3 regions of the Pantoea sp. X-Soil-ISGK-421 genome follow, and region 1 is predicted to be linked to each of the others. Evidence: riboswitches for the same ligand, from Rfam matches in the RefSeq annotation. Region 1 holds a riboswitch; each other region holds the start of a gene.

Region 1 (3,707 bases):
CAACGGTGCCGGGCGGCGGCAGCAGCGGCAAATCGTCATAACGATACCAACCGGCATCCAGCAGCTCTTTGCCATCGTGTTGCAGATCGCCGCCGTCATATTCAGCCATGTATGCCACCATTAATGACTGCGGAAACGGCCAGGGCTGCGAGGTTACGTAACGCACATTTTTGACCCGGACGTTGCTCTCCTCCATGACTTCCCGCGCCACCGCTTGTTCTAATGTTTCGCCCACTTCGACGAAACCCGCCAGCACGGTATAGATGTTGTTACGATGACGCGCATGATTAGCGAGTAGGATCTCATCGCCACGGCGGATGGCGACGATGATGCACGGTGCAATTTGCGGGTAATAGCGTTCGCGACAGTGATTGCACAAACAGGCAAATTCGCGCTTACTGATGTGCATCTCATGGCCACAATAGCCGCACCAGCGATGCGATCGGTAAAACTCCGCCAACTGCACGCCACGCCCGGCAATTTGGAACAGGCCCACATCCTCATCAATCAGTTGGCGCACTGAGCCCATGCTGTCCGGACGCGATTCGCGTACCAGCCAGACATTCTCGCCCTGCCATTCGCCAATTAACATACCGCTGCTACCACTGAGTCCAAACTCAATGGATAAGCCATACGGCAACTCGCCTTGCGGCAACCAAAGTTTTTGCTCATGGCTGACAATCCACCATCCAGCGTCTAAGCTTGAGATCTCACGTTGCATCTTAATCGTTGTCCTTAGCGTCAAACCGCACGCTGAAACCCTAATATTAAGTGTGTAATAAACAACTATAACCTACCTGGAGCCCCATATGCTTAACCAGTTAGATGACCTGACACAGCGTGTAGGCGGCGGAAATGAATTGGTTGATTCATGGTTGCGTGCCCGCAGACAGTTGCTCGTCACGTACTATGAGCTTGTTGGCATGAAGCCGCAAAAAGATGCGTTAACCACGCTGGATGAACAGGCGCTTGATGCCTTCTGCCACAATCTGGTGGACTACCTTTCAACCGGTCATTTCAGCGTGTATGAACACATCATCAGCGAGATGCAGGGAGATAACCCACTGATGGTTGCTGCGCAGATCTATCCGGCACTCGAGGCGAATACAGACCACATGATGCAGCTCTATGACAGCCACCTGCAGCAAGCTATCAACGACGATAATTGCGTAGATTTTCAAACGGCGCTCTCTGAAGTCGGTGAAGTGCTGGAGTCGCGCTTCACGCTTGAAGATAAACTGGTGCAACTCGCATGGGATAATCAGCTCGCAAGACTGCCGGTTGCCAACGACAGCATCATTGCCCGCCCGGCCTGAATGCCTTCAGTTGTAAAAAACTTGTTATTCCAGAAAAGCCCTCTTATGCTGAAAGGGCTTTTTTAATGTCTTCTTTAACGACAATAAAGAGTCAAATTTTGCGATATAAGCGTAGCGTGCGCAGCGAGTTCACGCTCGGACAGCGCGCAGGGACCGGAGCGTACACGTAGTACGTGACGGTCACGAGCACTGCCCAGGCGTGAAATAGCAAGCAAAGTAGCTTATATCGTAAAACATCAACTTGTCGGAGTGCCCAATGGGGCTGAGACCGTTAATTCGGGATCCGCGGAACCTGATCAGGTTAGTACCTGCGAAGGGAACAAGAGTAGACATCATCAGCACGATGTACGTTGGCGCCCAGCATCGTTTCTGTTACTCCTTCCGAACTCTGGACAAGCAACTTCCAACTTTCACAGGAAAATTGCTATGTCTGCTGTTAAAACCTCTCGTCGTGAACAACGTGCCCAGGCACAAGAATTTATCGATTCCCTGCAGGGAACCGCTTTCCCTAACTCGAAACGCATCTGGATCACCGGCAGCCGCGCGGATATTCGTGTACCGATGCGCGAGATACAGCTGAGCCCGACGCACATCGGCGGCAGCAAAGATAATCCACAGTACGAACAGAATGAAGCGGTACCGGTCTATGACACTGCCGGTGCTTACGGCGATCCTGAAGCGGCGATCAATGTACATCAGGGACTCGCCAGGCTGCGCGCCGACTGGATCGAAGAACGCGGCGACAGCGAAACCATCCACCAGCTGAGTTCACGCTACACCCAACAACGTCTGGCCGATGAAGGGCTCGATCACCTGCGCTTTGAGCATCTGCCACAACCGCGCCGTGCCAAAGCGGGTCGCTGCGTTACTCAACTGCACTATGCACGTCAGGGCATCATCACGCCGGAGATGGAGTTTATTGCGCTGCGTGAAAACATGGGCCGCGAGCGTATTCGTGGTGAAGTGCTGCTACAGCAGCATGCCGGTTACAGCTTTGGCGCCAATCTGCCGGACAATATCACCGCGGAATTTGTCCGTCAGGAAGTGGCCAGCGGCCGTGCCATCATCCCGAGCAACATTAACCATCCGGAAACCGAACCGATGATCATCGGTCGTAACTTTCTGGTAAAAGTGAATGCCAACATCGGTAACTCGGCGGTAAGTTCGTCAATTGAAGAAGAAGTGGAGAAGCTGGTGTGGTCAACGCGCTGGGGTGCAGATACCGTGATGGATCTCTCCACCGGCCGCTATATCCATGAAACGCGTGAATGGATTTTGCGTAACAGCCCGGTGCCGATCGGTACGGTACCGATTTATCAGGCGCTGGAAAAAGTAAATGGAATTGCGGAAGACCTCACCTGGGAGATTTTCCGCGACACGCTGCTGGAACAGGCGGAACAAGGTGTCGACTACTTCACCATCCACGCTGGCGTGCTGCTGCGCTACGTGCCGATGACGGCCAAACGTCTGACCGGTATTGTGTCGCGCGGCGGCTCGATTATGGCGAAATGGTGTTTGTCACATCACACCGAAAGCTTCCTCTATCTGCACTTCCGCGAGATTTGTGAAATTTGCGCCGCCTACGATGTGGCCCTGTCGCTTGGCGATGGCCTGCGTCCCGGTTCGATTCAGGATGCCAACGATGAGGCGCAATTTGCCGAACTGCATACGCTGGGTGAACTGACCAAAATCGCCTGGGAATATGATGTGCAGGTGATGATTGAAGGTCCTGGACACGTGCCGATGCAGATGATCCGTCGCAATATGACTGAACAACTCGAGCACTGCCACGCAGCACCGTTTTACACACTTGGCCCGCTCACCACGGATATCGCCCCCGGTTATGACCATTTCACTTCCGGTATCGGTGCCGCCATGATTGGCTGGTTTGGCTGTGCGATGTTGTGCTACGTGACGCCGAAAGAGCACCTCGGTTTACCGAATAAAGAAGATGTGAAGCAAGGCCTAATTACCTACAAGATAGCCGCACACGCGGCAGATCTGGCGAAAGGTCATCCGGGTGCGCAGATCCGCGACAATGCGATGTCGAAAGCGCGTTTTGAATTCCGCTGGGAAGATCAGTTCAATCTGGCGCTCGATCCGCACACCGCACGCGCCTATCACGATGAAACTCTGCCGCAGGAATCGGGAAAAGTGGCACACTTCTGCTCGATGTGCGGCCCGAAATTCTGCTCGATGAAAATTACTCAGGAAGTGCGTGAGTTTGCCGCCCGCCAACAGGCTGAAGCTCAGCCGATTGAAATGGGTATGGCGCAAATGTCGGATGCCTTCCGCCATCGTGGCGGCGAGCTCTATCACGCTGCCGATACCCTTAAAGAGGACAATGTATGACCGACGCCTTTCCTGCCACAGCGCCAAAATTGGGGCTGT
Region 2 (3,707 bases), 450 kb from region 1:
CCAGCAACAGCGTGCCGAGGATCTGCTGGAGCAGGATCGTATCGATCAGCTAGTACAGTTAGTGGGCGATAAAAATCAGGTGCGCCAGATGATCGCGGCACATTTAGGCCGTAGCTTTCGGCAAGGCAAACACATCCTGCGCGTGCTTTATTATCGTCCGCTGCCTAATCTACTGCCCGGTTCGCCGCTGCGCCGTTCAGAAACCCATCTGGCAAGGCAAATTTTCAACGGTCTGATGCGTATAAATGAGGAAAAGGGGGAAATCGAGCCCGATATTGCGCATCACTGGCAGCAAACCTCACCGCTGCACTGGCGCTTCTTTCTACGCCCGGCGATTCGTTTTCACCATGGCCGTGAACTGGAGATTGACGATGTCATTGCCTCACTGGAACGCGTGCGCAGCCAGCCGCTGTTTTCACATATCGAAAAGCTGCATTCGCCCGCGCCCTGGACGCTGGATATCCATCTTAGTCAGCCCGACGATTGGTTACCATGGCTGCTGGCAAGCGTCAGCGCGATGATCCTACCGCGCGAATGGCCGACCCTACGTCAGTTTTCTCGCCAGCCGATTGGCACCGGGCCTTACAGCGTGGAGCGTAATCAGCAGACACAGCTGAGAATTGCCGCCTTTGATGACTATTTTGGCTATCGCGCGCTGATTGATGATGTGTCGATTTGGGTGCTACCCGAGATCAGCGATGAACTGGTGTATGCCGGGGTAAAACTGCAGGGCGAAACCGCGGATGAAAAATCGGAAGAGAGTCGACTGGAAGAAGGCTGTTATTTTCTGCTGTTCGATCAGCGTTCTGCCTTGGGCCGCGACGCGCATTTCCGCCGCTGGGTGAGCTATCTGTTCAACCCCATCGCCTTATTAAATCATGCTGGCGTTGGCTATCAGCGTTACTGGTTCCCGGCCTATGGCCTGCTGCCGCGCTGGCACCATCGCCGCGATCTCACACCTGCCGACAAACCGGCAGGATTAACCCAACTAACGCTGAGTTGGTATAGCCATCACGTCGAGCATGAAGGCATCGCCAACGCGTTGCGCCCGCTGCTGGCACAGCACGGTGTGGAGTTAATCACGCGGGAGGTGAGCTACGAAGTGTGGTTTGAAGGCAAAAGCGAAAGTGACATTTGGCTCGGCAGCGTCAACTTTACCCTGCCGCTGGAGTACGCGCTATTCGCCCAACTGTTCGAGCTACCGCTGATGCATCACTGCATCCCGATTGATTGGCAAGGCGATGCGGCGCGCTGGCGGCAGAAAGATTTACCCCTTGCTGAATGGAGCAAACAATTGATCGACAGCGACTATCTGCACCCTCTTTTTCATCATTGGCTGCTGCTGGAAGGTCAACGCAGTATGCGTGGCGTGCGACTGAATACACTCGGCTGGTTTGATTTCAAATCGGCCTGGTTTGCACCGCCGGAGCTGTAAATAGGTGACCATAAATGGCGACCCTACGTTTAAAGAACGCGGTTTCGTAGGGTACGCATTCATGCACACCGAGCAGAATGGAACAAGACTTCCGGCCCATGATCCTTTCACGCTGTCCTATAAATGACTAGAATGAGCCGTTCTCAACGGGGTGCCTTGATGTCAGGGCTGAGAGAAACCCGTCGAACCTGATCCGGCTAATACCGGCGTAGGGATTTGAGATGTATCACTCCTCAGATCCTTTGCGACTCAACTTATCTTCTCCTCAAGGAGCGCAAAGTGTTAAACAAAGTTCTGCCTGTGTTGCTGCTGGTTGCTGTACCGGCTTTCGCAGCCAAACCGATTCTGACCGTTTACACCTACGATTCATTCTCTGCCGATTGGGGTCCCGGCCCGGCGGTGAAAAAAGCCTTCGAAGCGCAGTGCGACTGCGAGCTGAAGTACGTGGCGCTGGAAGATGGCGTGTCACTGCTCAATCGCGTGCGAATGGAAGGCAAAAACAGCAAAGCCGATGTGGTGCTGGGACTGGATAACAATCTGGTGCAGGCGGCAGAGAAAACCGGCCTGTTTGCTAAAAGCAGCGTCGATACACACGCTTTGCAGCTGCCGGATGGCTGGCATAACGACACCTTCATCCCGTTCGACTATGGCTACTTTGCCTTCGTCTACGATAAAAACAAGCTGAAGAATCCGCCCAAAAGCCTAAAAGAACTGGTCGAAAGCCCGGAAAAATGGCGCGTGATCTATGAAGATCCACGTACCAGCACGCCGGGCCTTGGCCTGTTGCTGTGGATGCAGAAAGTCTATGGCGAAAACGCGCCTGACGCATGGCAGAAGCTGGCACAAAAAACCGTTACCGTTACCAAAGGCTGGAGCGAAGCTTACGGTCTGTTCCTGAAAGGCGAAGGCGATCTGGTATTGAGTTACACCACGTCTCCGGCTTATCACATCATCGAAGAGAAGAAAGAGAACTACGCCGCGGCCGAATTCAGCGAAGGCCACTATTTGCAGGTGGAAGTTGCCGCACAACTCGCCAGCAGTAAACAGCCCAAGCTGGCGCAGCAGTTCATGCAGTTTATGGTTTCTCCTGCCTTCCAGCAGACCATTCCCACCGGCAACTGGATGTATCCCGTCATCAAAAGCGATCTTCCTGCCGGTTATCAAGCGCTACAGGTGCCCGCTAAAGCGTTGCAATTCACGCCAGCCGACGTGGCCGACCATCGCGCCGCATGGATCAGCGCATGGCAACGCGCCGTTAGCCGCTAATGCCAGGTTGGTTAATTCCCGGTTCGCTCACCGCGCTATTGCTGTGCGCGGTAGCGCTGCTGGCGTTTGGCGCCTTGGTGATGGTTGCACCGGCCACCGACTGGCGCGCGCTGCTCGACGACAGCTATCTGCATCATGTGCTGCTGTTCTCGTTTGAGCAGGCGTTGCTCTCAGCGCTGCTGTCGGTGCTGCCCGCGATTCTGCTGGCACGCGCGCTCTATCGTCGCCGTTTCCCTGGCCGCAATCTGTTGCTGCGCCTGTGCGCCATGACGCTGGTGCTACCGGTGCTGGTGGCGGTGTTTGGCTTGCTTAGCGTTTACGGTCGCAGCGGCTGGCTGGCGCAACTGTGCGCGGCCCTCGGCTTTGACTACCACTTTTCGCCGTACGGCCTGCAGGGCATTCTGCTGGCGCACGTCTTCTTTAACCTGCCGCTGGCGACGCGCCTGCTGTTGCAAGCGCTGGAGAGCATTCCCGGCGAGCAGCGGCAAGTCGCCGCCCAACTTGGCCTGCGCGGCTGGAATCTATTTCATTTGCTGGAGTGGCCGTGGCTACGCCGTCAGATTTTGCCCACAGCGGCGCTGATCTTTATGCTCTGTTTCGCCAGCTTCGCCACGGTGCTGGCGTTGGGCGGCGGTCCGCAGGCCACCACGCTGGAGCTGGCGATCTATCAGGCGCTGAATTTCGATTACGATCCGGGTCGCGCGGCGCTGCTGGCAATGTTACAGCTCGGCTGCTGCTTGCTACTGGTATTGCTGAGCCAGCGCTTTAGCAAAGCCATTCCCGCCGGAAGCCAAAGCATTCGTGGCTGGCGCGATCCGCAGGATTCATGGCATGCGCGCGTTGCCGATACGGTATTGATTGGCCTGGCGCTGCTGCTGCTGTTACCACCGCTGGCAGCGGTGGTGGTGGATGGTTTGCGCGGCGGCGTCGCCGGTGCGCTACAACAAGCGGCGCTCTGGCAAGCCACCTTTACCTCGCTGCGTATCGCCGTGGGTGCCGGGGTGCT
Region 3 (3,707 bases), 2.4 Mb from region 1:
CAGGCGCTGAACCTGATGGCGGTGCTGAACCCGCGTATCAGCCATACTGCGATTGACGGCGGTATGTTCCAGAACGAAATCACCGAGCGCAACGTGATGGGCGTGCCGGCCGTGTTCCTGAACGGTAAAGAGTTCGGGCAGGGTCGTCTGAGCCTGGCGGAAATCGTCGGTAAAGTGGACACCAATGCCGATAAGCGCGCGGCGGAAGAGCTGAATAAGCGTGATGCCTACGAAGTGCTGATCGTCGGCAGCGGCCCAGCGGGCGCAGCAGCGGCCATCTACTCGGCACGTAAAGGTATTCGTACTGGCCTGATGGGCGAGCGTTTCGGTGGCCAGGTGTTGGATACCGTAGATATCGAAAACTATATCTCTGTGCCGAAAACTGAAGGCGCTAAGCTCGCCGGTTCTCTGCGTGCCCACGTTGATGATTACGACGTGGATGTGATTGATACCCAGAGCGCCATCAAGCTGATTCCAGCGGTGAAAGAGGGCGGTCTGCACGCGATTGAAACGGCATCTGGCGCGGTATTGAAATCTCGCAGCATCATCATTGCCACCGGCGCACGCTGGCGCAATATGGGCGTGCCGGGTGAAGAGCAGTATCGCACCAAGGGCGTGACTTACTGCCCACACTGCGACGGTCCGCTGTTTAAAGGCAAACGCACCGCGGTCATTGGCGGCGGTAACTCTGGCGTGGAAGCGGCTATCGATTTGGCAGGCATTGTTGAGCACGTTACGCTGCTGGAATTTGCCAGCGAAATGCGCGCCGACAAAGTGCTACAAGACAAACTGCGCAGCCTGAAAAACGTCGATGTGATTCTGAATGCACAGACCACCGAAGTGAAAGGCGACGGCAGCAAAGTCACCAGCCTGACGTACATCGACCGTAATAACCAGACCAGCCACGAAATCGCGCTGAGCGGTATCTTCGTGCAGATTGGTTTGTTGCCAAATACCACCTGGCTGGAAGGTGCGGTTGAGCGCACCAAAATGGGCGAAATCATCATTGATGCCAAGTGTGAAACCAGCCTGAAAGGCGTGTTCGCGGCCGGCGACTGCACCACGGTGCCGTACAAGCAGATCATCATCGCCAGCGGTGAAGGCGCGAAAGCCTCACTCAGCGCCTTTGATTATTTGATTCGTACCAAACCGGCTGAATAAGTTTTTGCGATAGCCACGCAACAGCCCTGCAATCTGTGTTGCAGGGCTTTTTTTATATATGGATGTTGCTAACCCAACCAGCGTTTTGCTTCGGCATCACTGATATCGCGGTAATACACCTTGTTCAGATATTCGCCGCATCGTTTACAACGCGCTTCAATGTGAGTGGAAAAATAAGTTCTGCCGGTGGGAGAAATCGCGCCCTTGCGGGATATTTGGATGTTGTGCCATTTATGCGCATGTGGAATAAAGCTGAAGAATTTTAATTTCATTATCGCTACCGGAATCGAGTGGGCGGGGTTTCTCTTCAAATCCGGAGGGCTATTAGGCCGTTTTTTGCGCAAAATGAGCTTGATATTTATCAAGTTGAAATGAGTCTTGTCTCAAATGATTGGTTTTTAATTGGCACTCAACAGCGCCACTTTCATCACATCGGCTGATTTACAAGCTTCAACGCTGCCATTATCCTGTCTGCGGCATGAAGCAACACCTGCATGCTATGACTCGGGGTGCCCCTGTAAACAGGGCTGAGATACACCCGCTGACCTGATCTGGATAATGCCAGCGTAGGGAAGTCAGATGCCTGACCGCATTCGCCTTCTTGATCGCCGGTTGGGAGCCTTATGAAAAAGCCTGACCTTCTTTCCCCTGCGCAACTCGCGCACTCACTGCAACTGCTGCGTCAGCAAGCGCCACTGGTGCACTGCATGACGAATGACGTGGTGCAAACCTTTACTGCCAATGTGCTGCTGGCGCTGCAAGCCTCGCCTGCGATGGTGATCGATCCTGAAGAGGCGGCACAATTTGCGGGTTTTGCCGATGCGTTATTGATTAACGTCGGCACGCTAACGCGCAATCGTCGTGATGCCATGTTAGCGGCGGTGCAAGCCGCGCAAAGCGCAGGCACGCCGTGGACGCTGGATCCGGTGGCGGTCGGCGCATTAACGCTGCGCACCGCCTTCTGCCAACAGTTGCTGAGCCTGCAACCGGCGGCGATTCGCGGTAATGCTTCAGAAATTCTCGCCCTGGCGAACCAGGCAAGCGGCGGACGCGGTGTGGACAGCCTGCATCATGCGGATGCTGCGCTAAGTGCGGCCCAGCAACTGGCAGGTGATTACCAAACCGTTGTAGCGGTTACCGGTGAAGTCGATTACGTCACTGACGGTGTGCAAACGCTGGCCATTCCCGGTGGCAGTCCGCTGATGACGCGCGTGGTGGGCACAGGTTGCGCGCTGTCGGCGGTGGTTGCCGCCTTTAGCAGCTTACCGGGCGATCGCCTGCAACATGTCGCTGCGGCCTGCCGCGTGATGTCGCTGGCCGGTGAGCTGGCCGCGCGTAAAGTCGAAGGGCCGGGCAGTTTTGTCGCCGCGTTCCTTGATACGTTGTGGACGCTGGAGGTGAATGCATGAAACGCATCAACGCGTTAACCATTGCTGGCACCGATCCGAGCGGCGGCGCGGGTATTCAGGCCGACCTCAAAGCCTTTTCCGCGCTGGGCGCTTATGGCACCAGCGTTATCACTGCGCTGGTGGCACAAAACACCTGCGGCGTGCGGTCGGTCTATCGCATCGAACCTGATTTCGTTGGCGCACAACTCGATTCGGTGCTGGATGATGTGCGCATCGATGCCGCTAAGATTGGCATGCTGTCAGAAACCGCGATTGTCGAAGTAGTGGCAGAGCGGCTAAAACGGGCCCGTTTGCCGTTTGTGGTGCTGGATACGGTGATGATCGCCAAAAGCGGCGATGCGCTGCTGTCGCCGGATGCGGTAGCCAGCGTGCGCGAATTGCTGCTGCCGCAGGTGTCGCTGATCACGCCAAATCTGCCGGAAGCCGCCGCGCTGTTGGGACGCGTGATGGCGCAGGATGAGAAAACCATGTTGCAGCAGGGCGATGCGCTGCTCGATCTTGGCTGTGAAGCGGTGCTGATGAAGGGCGGACATCTTAGCGATGCCGAAAGCCCGGATTGGCTGATTACCCGCGACGGACGTCAGCGCTTTACCGCGCCACGTGTTAACACGCGTCACACGCATGGTACGGGGTGTTCGCTGTCGGCGGCGCTGGCCGCATTGCGTCCGCGTCATGATGATTGGGTGACGACGGTGGCAGAAGCCAAAGCCTGGCTGCAGCAAGCGCTGCTGCACGCCGATTCGCTGGAAGTAGGAAAAGGCATTGGGCCGGTGCACCATTTCCATCAGTGGTGGTAGGGCGTAACGCCAGATTGCCGCTTTTTCATTGCGCATCCGTCTGAAAAATGGAGTCAGCAATTTGCCTGCCTGGTGCATTCCGGTCCAGGCTGTTGGGGGCGAATCGGCAACGGCCGGTTCCAATCCAGCCATTTATCAGGAGCGAACATGACGGACATCGAACAGTTATTGGGCAAAGAAGCGGACAGCCTTCTTCAACATCGCTGCATGACTCTTCCAGCGGATAGCCTCTATTTACCCGGCGCGGATTATGTCGATCGCGTCATGATCGACAACAATCGCTCTCCCACCGTATTACGCAATATGCAAACGCTGTACAACACCGGACGTCTGGCGGGCA

What was found. A riboswitch is a leader RNA that binds a small molecule or an ion and turns the genes downstream of it on or off. The one in region 1 is predicted to bind thiamine pyrophosphate.
Region 2: another riboswitch for thiamine pyrophosphate. It lies ahead of thiB (thiamine ABC transporter substrate binding subunit); the one in region 1 lies ahead of thiC (phosphomethylpyrimidine synthase ThiC).
Region 3: another riboswitch for thiamine pyrophosphate. It lies ahead of thiM (hydroxyethylthiazole kinase); the one in region 1 lies ahead of thiC (phosphomethylpyrimidine synthase ThiC).

Annotation. Positions count from the first base shown of each region.
Region 1 covers NZ_AP035979.1:285,802-289,508, reverse strand. Annotated here, with positions in the region: gene nudC (NAD(+) diphosphatase) at 1-721, opposite strand, end outside; gene AC6I8K_RS01305 (Rsd/AlgQ family anti-sigma factor) at 810-1,316, shown strand; TPP riboswitch at 1,552-1,652, shown strand; gene thiC (phosphomethylpyrimidine synthase ThiC) at 1,743-3,668, shown strand; gene thiE (thiamine phosphate synthase) at 3,665-3,707, shown strand, end outside.
Region 2 covers NZ_AP035979.1:737,890-741,596, reverse strand. Annotated here, with positions in the region: gene sgrR (HTH-type transcriptional regulator SgrR) at 1-1,435, shown strand, start outside; TPP riboswitch at 1,573-1,668, shown strand; gene thiB (thiamine ABC transporter substrate binding subunit) at 1,715-2,701, shown strand; gene thiP (thiamine/thiamine pyrophosphate ABC transporter permease ThiP) at 2,701-3,707, shown strand, end outside.
Region 3 covers NZ_AP035979.1:2,670,259-2,673,965, reverse strand. Annotated here, with positions in the region: gene ahpF (alkyl hydroperoxide reductase subunit F) at 1-1,161, shown strand, start outside; gene AC6I8K_RS12450 (hypothetical protein) at 1,230-1,433, opposite strand; TPP riboswitch at 1,657-1,751, shown strand; gene thiM (hydroxyethylthiazole kinase) at 1,785-2,570, shown strand; gene thiD (bifunctional hydroxymethylpyrimidine kinase/phosphomethylpyrimidine kinase) at 2,567-3,367, shown strand; gene fbaB (class I fructose-bisphosphate aldolase) at 3,515-3,707, shown strand, end outside.